Regions from separate parts of the Methylomonas defluvii genome, predicted to be linked through region 2. Evidence: riboswitches for the same ligand, from Rfam matches in the RefSeq annotation. Region 2 holds a riboswitch; each other region holds the start of a gene.
What was found. A riboswitch is a leader RNA that binds a small molecule or an ion and turns the genes downstream of it on or off. The one in region 2 is predicted to bind cobalamin.
Positions count from the first base shown of each region.

Region 1: it holds a riboswitch for cobalamin, as region 2 does, so the genes downstream of both, QLH52_RS21960 (CbtB domain-containing protein) here and QLH52_RS11400 (TonB-dependent receptor domain-containing protein) in region 2, are expected to answer to the same signal.
Region 3: it holds a riboswitch for cobalamin, as region 2 does, so the genes downstream of both, QLH52_RS01215 (ribonucleoside-diphosphate reductase subunit alpha) here and QLH52_RS11400 (TonB-dependent receptor domain-containing protein) in region 2, are expected to answer to the same signal.

Region 1 covers NZ_JAXARY010000029.1:12,386-19,718, reverse strand. Annotated here, with positions in the region: partial or broken gene QLH52_RS21975 (IS3 family transposase) at 1-149, opposite strand, end outside; gene QLH52_RS21970 (Tn3 family transposase) at 386-3,463, opposite strand; gene QLH52_RS21965 (recombinase family protein) at 3,616-4,221, shown strand; cobalamin riboswitch at 4,331-4,459, shown strand; gene QLH52_RS21960 (CbtB domain-containing protein) at 4,544-4,720, shown strand; gene QLH52_RS21955 (CbtA family protein) at 4,722-5,372, shown strand; gene QLH52_RS21950 (cobyrinic acid a,c-diamide synthase CobB) at 5,381-6,685, shown strand; gene cobM (precorrin-4 C(11)-methyltransferase) at 6,669-7,333, shown strand, end outside.
Region 2 covers NZ_JAXARY010000009.1:104,127-111,459, forward strand. Annotated here, with positions in the region: gene QLH52_RS11375 (RMD1 family protein) at 1-86, shown strand, start outside; gene QLH52_RS11380 (hypothetical protein) at 303-1,025, shown strand; gene cobD (threonine-phosphate decarboxylase CobD) at 996-2,015, opposite strand; gene cbiB (adenosylcobinamide-phosphate synthase CbiB) at 2,008-2,925, opposite strand; gene QLH52_RS11395 (hypothetical protein) at 3,041-3,616, opposite strand; gene QLH52_RS11400 (TonB-dependent receptor domain-containing protein) at 3,636-5,459, opposite strand; cobalamin riboswitch at 5,579-5,796, opposite strand; gene fliW (flagellar assembly protein FliW) at 5,936-6,394, shown strand; gene panD (aspartate 1-decarboxylase) at 6,443-6,823, opposite strand; gene panC (pantoate--beta-alanine ligase) at 6,921-7,333, opposite strand, start outside.
Region 3 covers NZ_JAXARY010000001.1:254,366-261,698, reverse strand. Annotated here, with positions in the region: gene QLH52_RS01220 (ribonucleotide-diphosphate reductase subunit beta) at 1-703, opposite strand, end outside; gene QLH52_RS01215 (ribonucleoside-diphosphate reductase subunit alpha) at 700-3,492, opposite strand; cobalamin riboswitch at 3,605-3,822, opposite strand; gene QLH52_RS01210 (hypothetical protein) at 4,184-4,525, shown strand; gene QLH52_RS01205 (LysR family transcriptional regulator) at 4,576-5,460, opposite strand; gene metE (5-methyltetrahydropteroyltriglutamate--homocysteine S-methyltransferase) at 5,568-7,333, shown strand, end outside.

The sequences.
Region 1 (7,333 bases), on a different contig from region 2:
GTTGAATGGAGCTGTTTGCGATTGTAGTACGCCTCGATATATTCGAAGACGTGTTGTTTGGCTGCATGGCGAGTGACAAACCGTTCACCATGAATCGCTTCCACTTTTAAGCTGTGATTCCAGCTTTCCGTGGCCGCATTGTCATAGCAATCGTGTCGGAATCGATGGCCTGAGTGGAATCGGAACTGGTTGCTGGAATACGCAAAATAGGTTCATTCAGTGTGACAAAATTTTCTGGGGTTCCGGCTTACAACCACAGTAGGGGAGAATAGCGCAATTGACACTATAGCAAAAATGCTATAATTTGAATCAATGACATGGGCCATTGAAACCCGGCTATTTTTGCCCATCCCCTCGAAAAGGTAAAAATTAGTAGTAGCTAATATTAAGGGTCGCTACCTTCTCCCACAGACTTACGCCAGAAATCTGGATCGTTATAGCGTGCCGCCAAGGCATCGATGTCAACCTTGGCGTTTTCTTCCGTAAATTCGAACTTACCGATCAGATTCACATTTTGCCATGCGACGGGCGACGTGCCTTTGATGATCTCGATAGCATCCTGGTCACCGGCAGCCAGTTTTTGCTCATACACCCGCGACAAGATCAGCGTGTTGTAGTGGATGATGGCGTTGGCAATCAGCCGGGAACAATCGTTCCAGATTTGCTGCTCCGCTTCGGTTTTTACCCGGAATTTGCCGGCATTGACATAGGAAATGGCTCGTCGCATACGGTGATACGCCTCGCCGCGATTAAGCGCCTTTTGAATGCGCTGCCTGAGTATCGGGTCATCGATGAAATCAAGGATATGAAGTGACCGATAAATATTGTCCAATTCCCATAGTGCCTTTTTGGTCTGGTTCTGCCGCTTATAACTGGCGAGCTTACGCACGATGGTTGCTTGAGTTACATCTTTTTGAGCCAGCGAAGCCAGAATGCGCTGGATATTCGGCCACTCCTTGCATATTAAAGTATCAAAGGCCTTACGCGATGGCTTAAACAAGGCATCGCCATAACGGCTTGGGTGCTGGAACCCAACTAGGCTATCGATTTTTTTATGCAGGTCACGATATCGTGGCGAAAATTGGTAGCCGAAGACGCGCAAGATAAAGAAATTCACTTGATTGGTGCCATGCGTGTCCGTCGAATGCCTTTCCGGCTTGATCTCCGTGGTATTGTTGTACAGGATGTCGAACACGAAATGTGATTCATGTTCGTGCGCACCGATAATCTTGGCATTAATCGGGACATGATTCATGGCCAAGGTAATGGCGTTTACGCCTTTCTTTAGCGCGAAAAACTTGCTGGAGTGTCGGGCATTGATCGTGTCGATCTGCGTGACTATATGCTGGCCATCACTGCTAGAATGTTTCTGATGGTGGATGTCGTACGCTTGGAAAACAGGTAACGCAGCCGTAGCGTTGGAAACGGCGTCATTCGCTGCATGTAGCGTTTCCGCCCGCAGGAAATTGCGAGCCGTCGTCAGCAACGCAGAATGACTAAGACCTGATACTTCCGCCATTTTCCATAAGCCCATATTGGTACCCATGGCAACAATACACGCCAGGATGAGTCTCGGATCGGCATCTTGTTTAACGTAGCGCTCCAAAACGTGGGCAAATGCTTTCAAGAATCCTGTTCTTTCAGCGACGAACCAAAGCAGGTCAGCCACGCCGATACTTGGCAATCGACCATAGAACGGACTGTTGGTTGGTTCTTCCTCGGAGGGATAAACCAACGTCCAGCGAAGTTTTTCCCCGGTACCGGTAATTTTGATATGTTTATTGTCGCCGCTTTCAATACGCTGGTTCACTGATTTGTACTTGGCTTCCAGTTCCCGCTTGAGCGCGGCTAACGTATCCTGGATTGGTGTCAACAGAATCGGTGCGCCGATTTCTTGCAATATCGCCTCTTTATCCTTATTCCAACGCGCGGCGTTGATCAGGTCGTCATCAAAGCTGCGAAATTCGTTGCTATCCCGAACAAATACGTCACAGGCTTCAAGCGCCTTCCGTAGCTCGCGGTACACCAGGAACTCATAACGATCAACCTCTAGGGTTTTCTTTTTATGTTCTTCCGACTTGGTATACAAATACCGCTGCAAATTCTTTGCAATGATTCCGGTCGGGAAGTTGGCCGGGTTCATCTGTCGTGGTGTCTTGCCCTGGCGCAGCAACTCCTGTAGAAAAAGGATAGATTCCAGCAGGGGCTCATCCGACACCAGGCAAACGAAATCGAGGTTACAGAACAAATGCCGTAAATTGAGCTTGAATTTGTGCCGCAGCGTACCGTAATACGACCATTCAAAAGCGGTTTTATCGAATTCGATGTTGCGCATAAAATCGGATACGACTGGAAAGCTCTCGATGTTGAGCAGATCGAAAGCCTTTTCCTTGATGGCCGCAAACGGTGTTTCATCAGGAATTGAAGCGTCGATGAACAATTCCAGAACTTGGCCTGCCGCCTGGAGATTCGCGCCGGCCTCGTTGATGGCTTGCTGCATGGCCTCGTCGGCGGCAAGTTTGGCTTGTTTCTCGTATTGGCCAATGAGACAAATCAGGGCTTCGATCAAATTATCGTTGATTTGCCGAAAGCGATGAAAGGCGAAACACAGCAAATACAGGCGTGTTGTGGGTTCCGCCATGCGCCGCAGCTTGTAGACGGAGTAGAACGGAACCAATGAGGCATAGTATTTTATACTCTCATTGGACAGGCCGGCAGTACCCAGAAAGCTTTGCCCGAATTCATACAGCGGCTGAAAAAATTTGCGGCGGTCAACCTCCTGGCGTAACTCGCGGTAACTGAAATCCTTAGGCTCGTGTTTGAGTAGGCTGATGCGATACATGCCTTCCTCGGACTCAAGCAAGGCTTCGAGCTGCTTGTCGACATCCGGCGTCACGGCTTTTTTCAGTAAGTCCGTAATCCGCCGACGTTCGCCTGTCACTACTCGGCTCACCATGTCCTGTAGATAAGTGTAGCCAGGAGCAATTAGGCGTTGGTTCGTAAGGTATTGTAAGGTTTCGCGTAGGATGTAAATCGGCTGTGTCGACAGCATGGCGACCCGCTGCGCTTTCTGTTCCAGTGCCGCCTTGGCCTCGCCGTCGCATAGGCGATAGTCGAATAACTGGAGGATGATCTGTTGCTGTTCGAGCCGGGTCGGCTTGGAAAGGGTTTTGATCTTATCTAATGCCTGGTCGGGGAAATACCGCTGGAGAATATAGTGTAGGTCGTCGAGCACGGCCTCCCGCCCGTAAACAAAAAACTGTTGCTTGGCCTTGAAATACCCGATTTGAAGGATTAAGTGGACTGCCGATGAGCGGGCATAAACGGCGTCGACAGCTTTCTGTTCAATCACGCTTAAATCGAAGAAGAGACTGCGGTCGTGATCGCTGAAACGAGGCAACCCGTATAGATCATCGATTTCACTTTTCGTCAGGATAGACAGGCGGCGCGAATTGACGTTCATTCGGCGCCGCTTTTCGGCGAGTGCAGAAAGTACACTTTTTGCACCCTACGTTCACCGATCCTTTCCAATTTCAATTCCTTTAATTTTGAGTGCAGAAACCTTTGCCAAAATCATAATGCATTTAACTGTGCTATGTGTTAACTTTTTGCACTATGCAAACCAATACTACCTCTACCACCACGCCACTTCATCGAATCGGCTATGCCCGAGTCAGCAGTATCGGCCAAAATCTGGATTCTCAAATTGATGCGCTGCAAAAAGCGGGGTGCGGCAAAATATTTTCCGACAAGATGACCGGCTCGCACATGGATCGACCTGGCTGGGATCAGCTTTTAGAATATGCTCGCCCTGGCGATACCTTGGTTGTCAGCGAATTAAGCCGCATGACGCGCTCTTTGATGGATTTACTGACAACGGCAAAGGTGCTGGAACAGCGGCAAATTAATTTAGTGTCATTGCGCGAAAATATCGATACCACCACGGCGACTGGCCGTTGTTTCTTGTCGATGATGGGCGCTATTCACCAAATGGAGCGGGAACTTCGCGCAGAGCGGGCGGCAGCGGGACGTTCATCCGCTAAAGCGCGGGGCAAAACGGGTGGAAGACCTAAAACTGACCCAGAAAAATTGGAGAATGCCAGAATCCTCTATGAAAACTCGGACAAAACTGCCGCCGAGGTTTGTGAGATTACCGGCGTAGGGAGACGAAAATTCTTCTCCTACGTGGCCGAGAAACGGAATGGCTCTGGTAAAACGTAAAATTGCATTTGAATTGGGGCTGACAAATGCACGAATTCTAGAGTGCCAATTGTTCTCTCGGGGGCTTCGGTGGATTGATCCAAATTAGCTCGGTCAAACTTAATCGAGTATAATTACTCTAGGTCTAGGTTCCCGCTTTGGCGGGTGAAACTGGAAGTCGGTTCAAGGCCGACGCTGCCCCCGCAACGGTAGGTGATTCGTCACGAGCCCGGAGACAGGCCTGAAACTTTAGCAACAGTCGCGGAGGGCGAGCTGTCAAATCGGTTTTTTTGGTTTGCCGTTCCCGCTGTTTTTCCGTCCACCTCATTCGGAACAGCCAACCATGAAAACGCTCACTGCCTCAACTGCCATCGTTTCCTCCAAACTCCTGCCCGGCCTGAGTGCCATTGTATTGGGCCTGAGCGTCGTTTTGGGTCTGGGTTTCTTGCAGGACGCCAATAACACACTGCACAACGCCGTCCACGACGGCCGTCATAGCGCAGCCTTTCCTTGCCATTGACATGGCGGATTTTCGCAAACTGGTCGCAGTCTCGCTGCTGGCCGGCGTATTGGGCGGCTTGTTGCTCAGCGTATTGCAACATTATCAAACCCTGCCGTTGATTTTGGCCGCCGAACAGTTCGAAACGCCATCGGCCGAACAGGCGCATGACTGGCAGCCGAGCTATGGCTGGCAGCGTAACGGCTTTACCTGGCTGTTCAACAGCCTGACCGGCTTCGGCTTTGCCTTGTTGATCAGTGCCGCCATGTACTGGCGCGATCAACGCGGCTATCTGTATGGGCTGGGCTGGGGTTTGGCCGGTTACTGGGTGTTTTTTGTCGCGCCGTCATTGGGACTGCCGCCAGAACTGCCCGGTACCGACAGCGCCGAGTTGCATAGCCGTCAGGCCTGGTGGCTGTTTACCGCAGCGGTGACGGCAGGAGGTTTGTTTGGCCTGTTTTTGAGCAGACAGCGCTGGCTGCAAATCGGTGGCGTCGGTTTGCTGGTATTACCGCATATCATCGGAGCGCCCCATCCGGAAGTTGCCCACGCCTTGGCTCCCGAAGCATTACAACAGCAATTCGTCATTGGTACGGCCATCAACAACGCCGTTTTCTGGCTGGCGTTGGGTGCTTTATCGGGCATGGCGTTACGCAAAGTGACATTTTCATGATGCAGACCATGGCAACGCACCATTGCCCGGCAATGTTGATTAGCGCCCCCGCCTCCGGCCAAGGCAAAACCACCATCACCGCAGCCCTGACCTACTACCATCGCCAACAAAACCGCAAGGTGCGAGTGTTCAAGACCGGGCCGGATTTTATCGATCCGCAAATCCTGAGCTTTGCTTGCGGACACCCCGTTTATCAGCTGGATTTATGGATGATGGGCGAAGCGCATTGCTGCGAGCTGCTGTATCAAGCGGCAGCCGATGCCGACGTCATTCTGATCGAAGGCGTGATGGGCTTGTTCGACGGTGACAGCAGCAGCGCCGATTTGGCGCAAACACTCGACGTGCCGGTGGCGGCGGTCATCGATGCCGGCGGCATGGCGCAAACCTTTGCCGCCGTGGCTTATGGTTTGGCCCACTACCGGGCTGATTTGCCGTTTGCCGGTGTCATTGCCAACAAAGTGGGCAGCCCTGGCCATGCCAAATTGCTGTTAGAGGCCTTGCCGGAAAACCTGCCTTTGCTGGCGGCAATGGCGAAAGACGATGGCGTAGGCTTGCCGTCCCGGCACTTGGGCTTGTTGCAGGCCGACGAAATCGGCGACCTCGATCTGCGCCTGGCGCGCGCTGCCGATTTGCTCAATAGCCTGGCGCTGTGCCGATTGCCGGAACCTGTTGCCTTCGCGCCGATCACGGCCTCACCGCCGCCACGTTTACTGGCCGGTAAACGTATCGCCGTGGCTCGCGATGCCGCGTTTTCCTTTATTTATCAGGCCAATCTGGATTGTTTGCTTGCGATGGGTGCCGAGCTGGCGTTTTTCTCGCCGCTGACCGATAGCGCATTGCCGGAGGCCGACAGCATCTATTTGCCCGGCGGCTACCCGGAACTGCACCTGCAAACATTGGCGGACAATGTTGCCATGAAACAAGTCTTGCAGGCGCATCATCAAGCCGGCAAGCCGATTTACGCCGAATGCGGCGGTTTTTTATATTTGCTGGAGCGATTGACCGACCATGATGGCCATTGCGCCAATATGGCCGGCCTGTTACCCGGCAGCGCGCAGATGCAGAAACGGCTGGTGAATCTGGGCATGCACAGCTTGCAGCTGGAACAAGGCGAAATTCGCGGTCACAGCTTTCATCATTCGCAACTGACAACGACTATGCAGCCATTCACGATGTCCAACCCGCAACGCCAGCGTAGCCATAGCGAAAACTTTTTCCGGGTCGGTTCGTTGCAGGCATCTTATCTGCACCTTTTTATTTTCCGTTCAATCCGCAGGTTGCGGCTGGGTTTTTTCTATGAACACGCAGCCTGATCCGGCGAAAGTCTGGTTCGTCGGCGCCGGCCCCGGCGACCCGGATTTGATCACCGTCAAAGGCCGAGACTTGATCGCCAAGGCAGATGCCATTTTATTCGCCGGCTCGTTGGTACAGGCCGCCGCGACCCAATGGGCGCCCAGCACTTGCGTGATCAAAGACTCCAAAGACATGACCCTGGAGCAGATTACCGACTGGCTGATCGAACAAGCCGGGCCGGGCAAAACCGTGATTCGCCTGCAAACCGGCGATCCGGGTTTGTACGGCGCCTTGATCGAAATGGTGCAACGGCTGGATGCAGCCCAGATTGCCGTCGAAGTGGTGCCAGGCGTGTCCTCCGCATTTGCCGCGATGGCCTGCGCTGTGGAAAGCCTGACCTTGCCCGAAGTGACGCAAACCGTGATTCTGACCCGGGTCGAAGGCCGCACGCCGATGCCGGACGGCGAATCCTTGCAGGAACTGGCCAGCCATCACACCACGCTGTGCCTGTTTTTATCGATTACCTTGCTGCCCACCATCGAGCGCGAATTGAAAGCCGCTGGTTGGGCGGATGATGCCCCGGTATTGGTGGTGCACAAAGCCAGTTGGCCGGACGAGCAGCAAATCATTCGCGGCACACTGGCCGATATCCGCGAACGCTGCCGGGC
Region 2 (7,333 bases):
ACCAGCATTCCTCAGCCTTGGAGTGGATCATTATCTGGCTGATTGCCGTGGAAATCGTGATGTCGATTTTGGACAAGCTTTTTTAGTTAGCCCAACTCTCAGCGGCCCATTTCGGCACCGGGTTTGCAGCAAGCTAACGTTTGCCCAGGAAAATCAAGGGTTGACGGTATCGACCGGCTGCCGCGATAATCGGTCCAGAGATTGAACTCGCTCACAAAAATATTGGTATCCCCTGCGTCTCCGCTTAGTTTTGCTGCTAAGTCTAAGAAGTCGCATCACTAAATTTACTTTAAGGACAAACCATGAAAATACTATCTGCCCTATTAGCGACGTTTTTGTATTCGGCTAACGCGACTGCGGCTCTTGAATTTACTTTTTCAGGCGATTTCGTCAATTTCAGCACCGGCAATTTTTCAGGACAAGTAACGGTCGATGCTTTGTCACCGAGCTCCAGCGACGTTTTTCCGGCGTCAGGCAGCGAATCCGCCAGTTTACGTTTGGGCTATTCGCTAAGTGCTCCGCTTTCCATATTAGCTAATGGACAAGCGTTGGCGATCGATAACGACCACGCTGTGCTAAATATCGTCGACAACGCCACCGTCAGCGAAGCTCAGATAAACAGTCAGGGGTTTACCAGTACCCAAGTAATGCCGGGCACTTATGACATCCTGACCCTTCATATGGAATCGGCTAGCAACCAATACGATGACAGTGGTCTTTTGGTATCCGGTGCGGAATTTTCGGTGACAGGTTTTTTTGATCAGCTATTACTGGGCGGGGTAGACCTTGATCCGACTAAACTGCCCAGCCTGTTTGGCTTAGCATTTGCCGATAATTTGAAGTTTTTGGTTTTTGAAGTTAACCGAAAATTAGGTGACAGCGAAGATTTTCGTGGCGCTGGTGTCATTACCGCCAGTGACATTGTCGACACTCACGTGTTTACCCCTGTGCCGCTACCCGGCGCGGCGTGGTTATTTGCAAGCGTTATCGCCGGATTAGGTTTGCGGATGCGCAAACACGCTTAATTGCCTGATATCAGGATGAGTCATTGCCTGGGTCAAGCGTTGCCAGGCTGACTCGTCCTTCGGTAAGCCGAAACGCACACTGGCCGGCTCCTGAAACAAGCGGGTCAGAATACCCTGCCCAGCCAATAAATCGTGCAGCTTAGCTGCCTGCTCGCACTTCACCCATTGAAATAAATCGCATCCACCGCTGGGTGGCCAACCGCTGTCGGTCAATAGCTGCTGTAGTCGTTGCCCCTGCTTCGCTAACGATGCAGCAGCGGCGGATTGCCAGCTTCGATCAGCCAAGGCCAGTGCAGCGACATAACGGCCTGGATGGCTGATAGCCCAGGGCCCAAGCCGCTCAGCAAGTTTCGCTAATAAGTCCGACTGGGTAATCACGAAGCCGCAACGGATGCCGGCCAAACCAAAAAACTTACCGACAGACCGTAATATTATCAAACCCGGCCGCACAGGTAGTGGTGCCAGACTGTATTCGGCGGGCAAACTATCGATAAACGCTTCGTCGACTAGTAGCCAGCCGCCACGCCGGCTAAGACTTTCATGCCAATTCAATAGCTGTTGCCGGTTCCATAGCCGGCCAGTGGGATTATTGGGATTGACCAGAATCAGCACATCCAACTCGTCCAGCCGGTCGTCAATTGCCTCCGCTTCGACTCTGACAACTTGATGCTCCGCTTTTTGCCAACTGCCGGCATGCTCGGCATAGGCAGGGTGCAGCAAGCCCACTCGTGATTTCGGCCGTAACAAAGGTAACGCTTGAATCGCCGCTTGCGAGCCGGCTACCGCCAGCAAGGAGTCGTTCTGATAGTAAGCGCGTGCCACCACTAATAACTCGTCATCGTCTTCCGGCAAGCGTTGCCAGCATGCGGCGGGAATCGCAGGCGCCGGCCAGCCGTTGGGATTGATGCCGGTGGACAAATCCAGCCAGTCGGCCAAAGGAATGTCGTATTGGCTTGCGGCTCGCCGCAAGCGTCCGCCATGTTCAAGCAAGGGCGTCTCCCGCGCCGATGACGATTAACCACAACAGCAGAGTTCGGTACATCAGCTTGCAGGCGCGCTTAATATCGCCGTTTTCCGGTAGTTGTGGGCCGCCAAACCAGGGTTTTTGTTTCAGTTGTCCGTGATAACAAGCCGGCCCGCCCAGCTGCAACTGCAGTGCGCCGCCGCCAGCTGTCATCACCGGTCCGGCGTTAGGGCTGTCCAGTAGATGGGCTTGCGTCCGCCAGGACTTGATAGCCTGTGTGGTGTTGCCGAGCAGGGCATAGCTCAAGGCCGTCAAGCGTGCCGGCAACCAATTCAGCAGGTCGTCGAAGCGCGCGGCGGCCCAGCCGAAATATAAATAGCGTTGATTTTTATAGCCCCACATGGCGTCCAGGGTATTGCTGAAGCGGTAGAGCAAGGCGCCGAACGGCCCCAATACGACGAACCAGAACAAGGGCGCAAACACCGCGTCGGCACCGTTTTCCAGCACCGATTCGATAGTTGCACGGCGTACGTCGGCCTCGGTCATCGCTTCGGTCTGACGGCTCACAATTTTACCCACCTGTTGCCGCGCTAACGGTAAATCGCTATCCGATAAGGCGGAATGAACGGCCAGCGCATGTTGCTGCAAGCTACGGGCTGCGATGCAAAAATACAAAACCAGTACATCGATTGTAGTTTGCAGCGGTGGCCAACTCGGTACAAGCCGCAACCAGAGCAGGCAGGGAATTAAGACTATTGCCACCGCCAAAAAGCCGCTGACTCGTTGACGAAAAACCGATTGCTCGTTGTTTAACAGCCGCATTTCTATAGCGCTAGCCCATTTGCCGAACATCACTAGCGGGTGATAAGTATTGCGCGGCTCGCCCAGCCAAAAATCGATGGCTACAGCCAGCAAAATGCTGAGGGTGAGAATCATGATTTACGTTGGATAAACAGGTATTGCAAATCTGGGAGAGCGGAAGGGCATGCTTGCCGACATAGTCCTGACCAGCGCGGCGATGAGAATCACCGCGCTGGATTCTGGAATGCTGTTAGAGGGCTTCGCGAGTGGCTTTGGCAGCCAGTAAGGATTTTACGACAGTTACCAAGCCAAAAATGACTACGCCATAGATCAAGGTAGACGTCAGATAAGGCGGATAATACATCGCAACGCGCTCAATATATTGTGTGAATGAGCCGTTGGGATAGCGTCCGGATAGCCAGTAAAAGCTGCCGTTGGAAAACAGAAACGCGATGGATGTAGCCGCTACTAGAGCCATCAGGCGTTGCGCGGCGGTGGCTATCGACAACCCAGTGAATTGTCGGCACCATTTGCCACCCAACCACATCGCGCCGTAAGAGCCGACCAGAAATACGTAGGCTTTGGAGACGCAAAAATCGCTGACACCAAGTTTAGTGATCGCCAAGTAATCAATCAGCACCGCTTCCGCCAGCAGTAAGGCGAACAAATAGCGTCCGCCCAGCCATAAGCCGGCGAAAAAAAACACCGCCAGCGAAGCGTCCGGCAACGCAAACGGCGTACCGAAATGGTGAAAGCGGGTGGCGGCCATCAGGGCCATCAACGCGACCGCGCCGGGTTTAACAGCCAAGGTTTGATTCAAACTCATAGGGTTCTCCAAAAAAGGTTTAGTAATTGTAATGGATAGAAAAATAGAAATTTCTACCGAAGCTGTTATAGGTGTTAACCGTTTGATAGCGTTTGTCGAACATATTATTCAGTTTGGCGCTTAACATCCAATTTTTGTCGATGCGATAAGCGGTACGCAGATCGGCGGTCATAAAGCTGCCCAGACGGACCCGGTTCGCGGCGTCGTCGAATCGTTCGCTCTGAGCCAGCACGGAGGCACCAATATCAATGTCACCGAACGAGCGCGAGACATCATAGGACAAGCTTTCCGTCACTCGACGCGGCAGGCGCAAATTAGTCTGCCTGTCCTTCGGTGTCATCAGGTTCATGCTTAGTTTGTTGTTCCAGCCGAAAATTGGCGCGGACACTTCGGCTTCTATGCCGTCTATCTGCGCCTTGCCGATATTTCTGGCGGTGGACGGCGTGCCGCTAAATACAATCAAATCCTCGATATTGGTGTGATAAGCGCGCAGTTCCCAGTTGGCCCAATCGTGATGGCCGGCAAAACCGGCTTCGAAGCTGGTGGACTTTTCCGGACGCAAGCCGGGGTTGCCGAAGCCTGGGAAGTATAACTGGTTAAAGGTCGGCGCCTTAAACGCATTGCCGAAACTGGCAAAAGCGCTGAGACCGTAATCCCAATTAAACCGCCAGCCGAAATTGCCGGTGACACTATCGCCGAAAGCCTGGTTTTCGTCCCACCGCAAGGAAGCGTTCAAAAAATGCTTGTCGAAAATCCGGCTGTGCAAATCAGCGAACACTCCGACATCGTAACGCGAGGTTTCGACATAGCGTGTGGTGCTGTCGACTTCGTCGAAGCGGTAATCGGCGCCCACTGTCAATTGGTGATCCTTATGCAAGGCCAGTTCGTTCAGCCAACTGGCGTTCCAGCGCGTGGTGTTGAAACGGCTGGTAAACCGACCGTTATGCCGAAACTGATCGGCATCGTCCATGCTTTGTCCCACCCGCAAAGTGGATTTCCATCTATCGCTGAAATTTGCGCTGGCTGTGGCTCCTAGTGTCTGATTGACAAACTCAGTGGTGCTACTGATGGAGTTGTCGATCTCGGTTTCGCCTTCGGCTCGCAGGAAAAATGCTTCCAGTTCCGCGCCGTTGTCGAAGCGGTAACCGGCTTTGGCATTCAGACTGGTGTTGTTATAGCCGTCGCGGTCCGGATTATAGCCGCTCGCGACGCTGACACCGCTCAGCGCATTGATGCCCTGGCTACCGAGTTGAGCGGCGCTCAAGCTATACCAAGCCTTGCCCCATTTACCGTTGACGGCCGCCGAGCCGTTATAGGTGTCGTATGAGCCGCCGCCGGCTTCCAGCGCAATGTTCGGCCGTTCACTGGTGCCGCCCTTGCGAGTAAATATCTGAATCACCCCGCCGATCGCTTCCGAGCCATAGAGGCTGGACTGCGGGCCTCGAGTGATTTCCACACGTTCGATTTGATCTATAGGAATAAACTGAAATGCGCTGGTGCCGGTGGTCACCGAGCCGGCCTTGATGCCGTCGATTAAAACTAGTACATGATCGGAGTTAGTGCCGCGCAGATAGAGATTGGTGTCCTTGCCGTAACCACCGCTTTGCACCATGTCCACACCCGGCGTGCCTTTTAGTAATTCGGGTAGGGTTCTGACCTGAAGTTTCTCGATGTCCTGACGATTATAAACCGTCATCGCCGTGGCTAATTCGTTCTGCCGAGTCTCGGTTCGGGTAGCCGTCACGACTGTTTCGGCAAGGTTGATAGCCTCATCGCTAGTCGCCGCCCACACTGTAAAAGGCGTACTCGCCAGCAATAAAGATCTGTATAGAATTGTTTGCATATTATCCTCTGCGCCCGCCGCGCATCCGGGTGAAAAAGGACAGAGGAAAAACGGAAAACGAAAAAGACGGAGGCAGGCTAGGCATGGACTCAGACCATTCCGTCAACAGCCCTCCGCTGTCTCGAATGATCTTCCGGGCCAGTCTCCGGGCTTATAAGTGGCTTGAGGCCTGATCTGCGACCTTCCCATGCAAAGCGCACAGTGGCAAAAACGCAGCTCTTTACTTATCTACCGTTGCGGGGGCAGCGCCGGCATGGGCGGTTAAAACCGCCGCACCGACTTCCTGTTTAAGCTTGGCCGAGAAAGCGGCGCAAACACCTGAAAGAAGCGCGCAATTTTAGGGAGTCGGGCATGATAAAGCAAGAGTGTCCGAGCGGGTCGCCCACAATCGGCATTGCAAATACCCCTTTCCGTGCTATACATTGGTGCATTGATTAATGCTGTTAACTTAGACTTCAACGAATACGGGCGGGATCATGGAAATTCAATCGAAATTGTTAGGCAACCAAGACATCAATCCGGACACTATCATCAATTTTCCGCGCGGCCTACCCGGTTTTGAAGATCAGACCCGCTTTAAATTATTTCATCAGGAAGGCAGCGAGATTGTCTATTGGCTGCAATCGGTCGATAACGCGGAGCTGACTTTTTCCGCGGCTCATCCGTCGCACTTCAACATCAATTATAACTTTACGGTAACCGACCCCGAAGAAGCGCTGCTGCAACTAGAGCCGGGCGACGAACTGGTGATATTAATTCTGCTACACAAAGACAACGAGCAGGATAATGGTAAGCCGACCATTAAAGGCTCGATCAAATCGCCAATCTTAATCAACGCCAACAAACGCATCGGCATGCAAAAAGTATTGGTGGCAATCGAACAAAGCATCACCCTGACCGAGAAGGTCAGTGAGATAGATGTATCTGAAGCTTAAAAAATGCAAACATCCACCGGCGATTGCGTTCGCCGGCGGATGTTTAAATCAGGCGGCCTGAACAGGAATGGAATGACTGGAATGGCTAATACGATTGTTGCCGTCGAAATACACCAAAGTCGGCTTGTAGTTCGTCAGTTCCTTCTCATCTAAGCTGGCGAACGCACAAACGATAATCAAATCGCCAGGGCACGCCAACCTTGCAGCTGCACCGTTAATCGAAAATACGCCGGAATCTTCTTCGGCGCGAATCGCATAGGTGGTAAAGCGTTGACCATTGTTAATATTGTAAATATGGATTTGCTCGTACTCCCTGATGCCGGAAAAATCCAAAATTTTACCGTCTATAGCACACGATCCTTCGTAATCCAGCTCGGAATGCGTTACCCGCGCACGGTGTAACTTAGCTTTAAGCATGTTTATGTTCATGGTAAACAAGGTCGAATACTAGGGCCGGCGATTATGCCTGAAATTGACTCTGCTATCAAATTTAAGCATTAGCTTTTAAAGGTAAAAACCAATGCAGTCAGTTGTTTATTGTAGAAAAATACAGGTTATCGATCAGGCGTGTAGTGCCCAGCTTGGCAGCAGCCAAAATCAGCAGATTAGCGTCGCAGGTGCTGGCCGGCAATAAATCCTTGCTACGGCAAATGCTGAAATAGTCGACGGCAAAACCGGCTTGCTGCAGATTTTGGCGCTGCCGTTCTGCCACGGCTGGATAATCGACATGTCCCGCTAAAATCTCGTCGCGTGCAGCGATCAAGGCTTGATAGAGCTTGGGCGCGTGCTGTCTTTGTTGGTCGGTCAGATAGCCGTTGCGGGAACTCATCGCCAAGCCATCGTCCTCCCTAACCGTTGCCACGCCCTGGACTGCAACGGGTATATTCAAATCGGCGACCATTTGCCGAATCAGCGTCAGTTGTTGAAAATCCTTCTCGC
Region 3 (7,333 bases), on a different contig from region 2:
CGTTGTAAAACCAGCAGCCCTCGAACACGGCGGCGAAGAACAGATAGGCCATCGCGAATTCGTGCAGCGCGTCGCGATCGGTCAACGGCTGGCCGGATTGCAACACGCCCTGCAAGCGGCGGTTGGCCACGGCGATCTTGCCGTGGATTTCTGGCACCACCCGGTAACGGTTGTAGATTTCGCGCTGGTCGATCCCCAGGGTTTCGATGCAGTGCTGGTAAGTCCAGGTGTGCAGCGCTTCCTCGTAAACTTGCCGGGCCTGGTAGATTTGCAGTTCCGGCGCGCTCATTTTCTCCATCACCGCCAGGCCGATGTTGCGCATCGCCAGAATATCCGAGGTGGTTAAGTAAGCCAGCACGTTCTCGAACACATGGCGCTCGGCCGGCGTCAATTTGTGTTGGTAATCGTGCACGTCCTGCGCCATCGAGATTTCCAGCGGCGTCCAGTGGTTGCGGTTGGCATTCAGGAAAAACGACCAAGCCCACGGGTATTTGAACGGCGCCAGTTGATTGATGTCGGCTTGGCCGTTGACCACCCGTTTCTGTTCAGGATCGACGGCCGCCATTGTCGAGCCCGTGGCTACATAGGTTTGGCTGTCTACATTGTGACTCACAGGCTGTGTGGTCGAGTTGATCGATGCCCCGATACTTGCGGACGAAGAAACAGGTGTATCCCAATCGTCAAAGCTTAACGTAGTCTTCATTGGCAAGCCTCGCAATCCGGGTCGGCAATCGAACAGGCCTTGGGTGCGGTCTCGTCGGCACCGGTTTTTTCCATCGAGGTGGCACCCAAGGTGCGCAGGTAATAGGTGGTCTTCAAGCCCCGTTGCCAGGCCAACCGGTACAACTGGTCCAGTTTGCCGCCGGTCGGTGCGGCTACATACAGATTCAGCGATTGCGACTGGTCTATCCATTTCTGCCGGCGGGCGGCGGCTTCGACCAACCATTCCGGCTCGATTTCGAAGGCGGTGGCATAGCGGGCTTTAATCCCGGCGGGCACCCGCTCGATGGCGGCCAGCGAGCCGTCGAAGTATTTCAGATCGGCGACCATCACCGCATCCCATAAATCCAGCGCTTTCAACTCTCGGACCAGTGCGGCGTTGACCACGGTGAACTCGCCTGACAGATTGGATTTGACGTATAAATTTTGATAGACCGGCTCGATGGACGCCGACACACCGACAATGTTGGAAATGGTCGCGGTTGGCGCAATCGCCACGCAATTGGAGTTGCGCATGCCGACTTGGGCAATGCGCTCGCGCAACGCTTGCCAATCCAACTGCCCGCCGGTCGGCACACCCAGATCGCCGCGCGTTTCCGCCAAGCGTTCCAGGGTATCCGGCGGCAACAAGCCTTGCTGCCACAAACTGCCGGCAAAACTGCCGTAACGGCCGCGTTGCTCGGCCAGATCGGCCGAGGCTTGATAAGCGTGGTAAGACAGCAATTCGGCCGAATAGTCGGCAAACTCCAAGGCTTCTCGGCTGGCATAAGCGATACCCAATTGGTGCAGGCAATCGGCGAAACCCATCATGCCCAGTCCGACCGGGCGGTGGCGCAGGTTGGCGTTGCGCGCTTTAACCGTGGCGTAGAAATTGATGTCAATGACGTTATCCAACATACGCATCGCGGTAGCGATGGTGCGTTGCAATTTATCGGCGTCCAATTGCCAAACCCCGTTGTGTTCGGCCAGATGCGCGGCCAGATTCACCGAGCCCAAATTGCAGACCGCGGTTTCATCGTTAGAGGTGTTCAGCGTGATTTCGGTGCACAGATTGGAGCTGTGAATCACCCCGGCATGCTGCTGCGGCGAACGCAGATTGCAGGCGTCCTTGAAGGTAATCCACGGATGGCCGGTTTCGAACAGCATGGTCAGCATCTTGCGCCAAAGCTGCACCGCGCCGATGCGCTTGCATAACTTGATCTCCCCGCGCACGGCCTTGGCTTCGTAAGCTTGATAAGCCTCGGCGAAGGCAGCGCCGTAAAGATCGTGCAAGTCCGGCACGTCGACCGGCGAAAACAAGGTCCAGTCGCCGTTACCTTGCACCCGCTGCATAAAAAGGTCCGATACCCAGGCGGCGGTGTTCATGTCATGCGTGCGGCGACGCTCGTCGCCGGTGTTTTTGCGCAGTTCCAGAAATTCTTCAAAATCCAGATGCCAGTTTTCCAGGTAGGCACAGACCGCTCCCTTGCGCTTGCCGCCCTGGTTGACCGCGACGGCGGTGTCGTTGACCACCTTTAAAAACGGAATTACCCCCTGGCTGTGGCCATTGGTGCCTTTGATCCGGCTGCCTAGCGCCCGCACCGGGGTCCAGTCGTTGCCCAGGCCGCCGGCGTATTTTTGCAACAGCGCGTTTTCCTTGATGCTTTGGTAAATGCCGTCGAGATCGTCGGATACCGTGGTCAGGTAGCACGACGACAGCTGGGAATGGCGGGTGCCGCTGTTGAACAAGGTCGGCGTTGAACACATAAAGTCGAAGCTCGATAGCAGTCGGTAAAATTCGATAGCGCGCGCTTCGCGGTCGACCTCATTCAACGCCAGTCCCATCGCCACCCGCATGAAAAAGCACTGCGGCAATTCGATGCGGCGGCCTTCGATATGTAGAAAGTAACGGTCGTACAGGGTTTGTAGGCCCAGATAATCGAATTGCAGATCGCGCTCAGCTAGCAGTGCTCCACCCAATCTTTCCAGATCGAACTCGGCCAGACGCGGGTCGAGTAACTCGGCGGCGACGCCGGCGGCGATGAAGTCGGCAAAGCAGCCGGCGTAACGTTCGCCCATGTTGGCTTGCGTCAAGGCCAAGCCGGTCGCTTCCAGGCGCAGATTGCTCAACAGCAAACGCGCGGCGACTTTGGTGTAGTTCGGTTCGGCTTCGATCAAGGTGCGCGCCGCTAACACCAAGGCCTGACGCACCGCCTCCAACGGCATCCCATCGTACAGATTGGTCAGAGTTTCGCTCCAGACCCGCTCGGCGTCGACGTCAACCAAATCCGCACAGACCTCGCGGCACAGCGCGATGAACGCGGCGCTATCCAGCAACCGGCGCTGGCCGTGATCGTCCACCTGCAAAACGGGTGTGGCATGGTCGATTGCTTGCTGGGCCGCGCGCTGCTCGGCGTGCTTTTCCCGATAGAGTACATAAGCGCGGGCCACGTCGTGGGCCCCGGAACGCATCAATGCCAGTTCCACTTGGTCCTGAATATCTTCGATATGTACAGTGCCGCCGCCCGGCAAACGTCGCGTCAATGCCTCGACCACACTGGCGGTAAGTTGCGCAACCTGATCGCGGATTCCGGATGAATTCACACTGTGTTGGCCTTCAACCGCCAGAAAGGCCTTGGTGATGGCGATGGCGATTTTTTCCGGCTGAAAGGCGACCACGGCACGATTGCGGCGAATGACTTCCAAGCCGCTATCCGTCGGATACGAAGAGGCGTGTTTAACGGGCTCGACAGGGTCGGGATAAAAGCTGGCGGGTTGAGGGGCGGTATCCATGTGTTTCTCCACGAAGGGAGCGGGGACATGAAGCAGCAACGGCAGGCGCATGATTGAGTGATCGTCCAATCGGCATCGCATGCCATCGTCCTCGGAGACACCCCGCTCCCGATTGATTAAAGTTTCGAGGGCAGGTCTCCTGGCTTTCGGGTCGCCGCTTAGGTTCGGCCTTCCCGGACTCGCGTCCAGTGGCACGGGGTGAACCTAAACTCGCCGATTACAGTTGCGGGGGCAGCTCCGGCTTTCCGGCGATCATGCGAAAAACGCAAAATCGCCGACCGGATTCCCTTTTAATCCCCTTCGGGGGGAACCGTCTTGGGTCGGTAGTTTAGGCAGGCATAGTGACTGTGTCAAGCCAGAATCACTATATGTAGTGATTTTATTGATTTAATTTAACTACATACTGTGCTCTCATAGATCGTTCAAGCAAAGCTCGACTTCCAGGCACACGCCGCCAAAACATTGGAACAACCACTGCCGCAAACAAATTCGCCAGTAAGTCGCTAAAACGTGTAATCAAACAAAAAAACCTTATTGTTTTCAGGTTTAATTCAGGTACTCCTGTTAATTTGTCAACGGTACGAGGAGCGATGCAGCAAACAATGTACCTACCGCAACCTCAGCGCTACTTACCGAAGCATCAAGCTCTTTTGTAGCCTGGGAAATTTCTTACCGAGTCAAATTAAAAGATATGAAACCGAAAAATTTTCTAACTGCAATTATTCTATTCTTTCTCTCACTCAGTGTTTTCGCTGCGGGATCCGCGATGAACGAGGACTTTTCCAATTTGATCGCGTTGTCCCAAAACGCAATTGAAGCGAGTAAGGCCAATGATTCGGCGGTATTTTTGGAAAAAGTCACTGCCGCTGTCGATGCTTACAAGGTTCAAGAAGAAGCGAGTAAGAGCTACTCGATTCACTTGCCGCGTGCCGGTAAACAACTTAAAGCTGCATTGAAAGCGGCCAAAGCCGGGAGCATTAGCGAAGGCGTGACCGACTTGGAAAACGCCATCGCCGAAATGGAAAAGAAATAAATCAGACCCATCAAATTCCGAAGCGCATCGATTAAACGATGCGCTTCGCCTCAACCCACCGCCTTAGCGGCATGTTCCACCAGCCAGCGTAAATACTCCAGCTCGGCATCCTCGTGTCGGCAAGCCAGATACATGGTCTTCGCTATGGGTAGACCGGCGAAACGCAAGCCGGTCAGACCGAGTTTGGCGGATTTGTCGGCCAGTAGCCATTCCGGCAGCAGGCAAACGCCACGGCCGGCGGCGGCCAGTTGCAGCATGATGTCGGTTTCCTCGACTTGAATATGGGCGGCGGGCTCGATGCCAGCCGGTTGCAGCACCTTGCGGAACATGTCCAGCCGCTCGCGGGCCACCGGGTAGGTCAACACGGTCTCGCCGCGCAGATCGGCCGGCGTTATTTCCGCTCGGCCGGCCAGCGGATGGCTATCGGGCACGATCAACACCAGTTGGAAATCGAACAGCGGCTGGTAGCTGAGCAGGCCGTTATCCACCGGGTCGGAGGTCAGCACGGCGTCCAGCTTGTATTGGCGGATGGCTTCGAACGATTCGAAGCGGTAGCGAGATGTGACTTCGACGGTCAAATCCGGCCACGCGCGCAGATAGGGTTGCAGAATGTTGCGAAACCACTCATAGCAGGCATGGCATTCGATGCCTATCGTCAATTTGCCGGTCTTGCCTTTGGCCAACTGCGCCAAATGGCTTTCCGCCGAATCGACGGTGGCGATCACCGATTCGGCCACCTCGGACAAATAACGCCCGGCCTGGCTCAATACCAGCGAGCGGCCCTGCTTGTACCACAGCGTGACGCCCAGGCGTTGTTCCAGGTTTTTGATTTGATGCGACAGCGCCGATTGGGTCAGATGCAGGGTTTCGGCGGCGGCGCTGAGGGTGCCGTGGCGTTTTAACGCCAGCAGGATGCGCAGGTGGATCAATTCCATATTGATGAATATCTCTCATGAGTTGATGAGGAATTATCGATTATCGTCATTCGTTTGTCTGTTTACAATGTTTTATGTGTCAAACATTCAACAGACGGTAGTTATTCATGACAAAAATTCACAATTTAGGCTTCCCCCGTATCGGCGCGAAGCGCGAGCTGAAATTTGCTTTAGAGTCGTACTGGAACGGCGAGTCCTCGCGTAACGAACTCGAGACGTTCGGTAAGCAGTTACGCCGGCGTCATTGGCAGGCGCAATCCGGACTGGATTGGGTACCGGTAGGCGACTTCGCTTTCTACGATCAGGTGCTGGACATGAGCTTCACGCTGGGTAATCTGCCCGAGCGGGTGCGGGACTTTCATGGCGATGCGCTGGACAACTACTTCCGCGTCGCCCGCGGCCGTTCGGCGCAATCCGCGCCCGAAGCGGCGGCGTGTTGTAGTGGGGTGGCTGCCGGTGAAATGACCAAGTGGTTCGACACCAACTACCATTACATTGTGCCCGAGTTCACCGCCGCCACCGAATTCAAGCTGGATGCGTCCCGCCTGCTGGAACAACTGGCGGAAGCCAAGGCCCAAGGCATCGCCGCCAAGCCGGTGATCATCGGCCCGGTCACCTATTTGTGGTTAGGCAAGGCCAAGGACGATTCCTACAAGCTCGCGCTGTTGCCTAAACTGCTGCCGGTTTACGCGGAATTGCTGGAAGCGCTGGCGAATGCAGGCGTTGAATGGGTGCAGATCGACGAACCGATTCTGGTCACCGAACTCGATGCTGTTTGGCAAAACGCCTTCCATACGGCCTACCAGCACTTAAGCGACTGCCAAGTAAAACTGTTGCTGGCGACCTATTTCGGCCAACTGGCGGAAAACCTGGGTCTCGCCGCCAATCTGCCGGTGGCCGGCCTGCATGTCGACGCCATCAACGGCCGCGATGATGTCGAAGCGCTGATCGCGCAGTGGCCTGCGGACAAAGTGTTATCGCTCGGCGTCATCAATGGCCGCAACATCTGGAAAACCGACCTCAACGCGGTGCTGGATAGTCTGGAACCGATTGCTCAACTACTGGGCGAACGCCTGTGGCTGGCACCGTCCTGCTCGCTGCTGCATGTGCCGGTCGATCTGGACAACGAGCAGAAACTTGACGCCGAAATCAAATCCTGGCTGGCCTTTGCCAAACAGAAGCTCGGCGAACTGCGCGTGCTGGCCACCGCGCTGAACCAAGGGCGTGATGCGGTCAAAGCCGAACTGGACGCCAACCGCGCCGCCATCGAAGCCCGCCGCAATTCGGCGCGTGTCAACAACCCGGCGGTTAAGGCGGCACTGGCCGACATCACCCCGCAACTGGGGCAGCGTAACAGCCCCTATGCCGAACGCGCGCTCAAACAAGCCGCGCTACTGAAACTGCCCAAGTTCCCCACCACCACCATCGGCTCGTTTCCGCAAACATCGGAAATTCGCCTGGCCCGCAGCCAGTTCAAATCCGGCAAACTGGACGAAACCAGCTACAAAGCCGCCATGCGGGCGGAAATCGCCCGTTCCGTGCGCGAACAGGAAGCGCTCGGACTGGACGTGTTCGTGCATGGCGAAGCCGAGCGTAACGACATGGTGGAATACTTCGGCGAGCAGTTGGCCGGTTACGCCTTCAGCCAAGCCGGCTGGGTGCAATCCTATGGCTCGCGTTGCGTCAAACCGCCCATCCTGTTCGGCGACATCAGCCGCCCGCACGCGATGACCGTTGAATGGATCGCTTATGCCCAGTCTCTGACCGACAAACCGATGAAAGGCATGTTGACCGGGCCGGTGACCATTTTGAACTGGTCATTCGTCCGCGACGACCAGCCGCGTTCGGTCACCTGCAAGCAACTGGCCTTGGC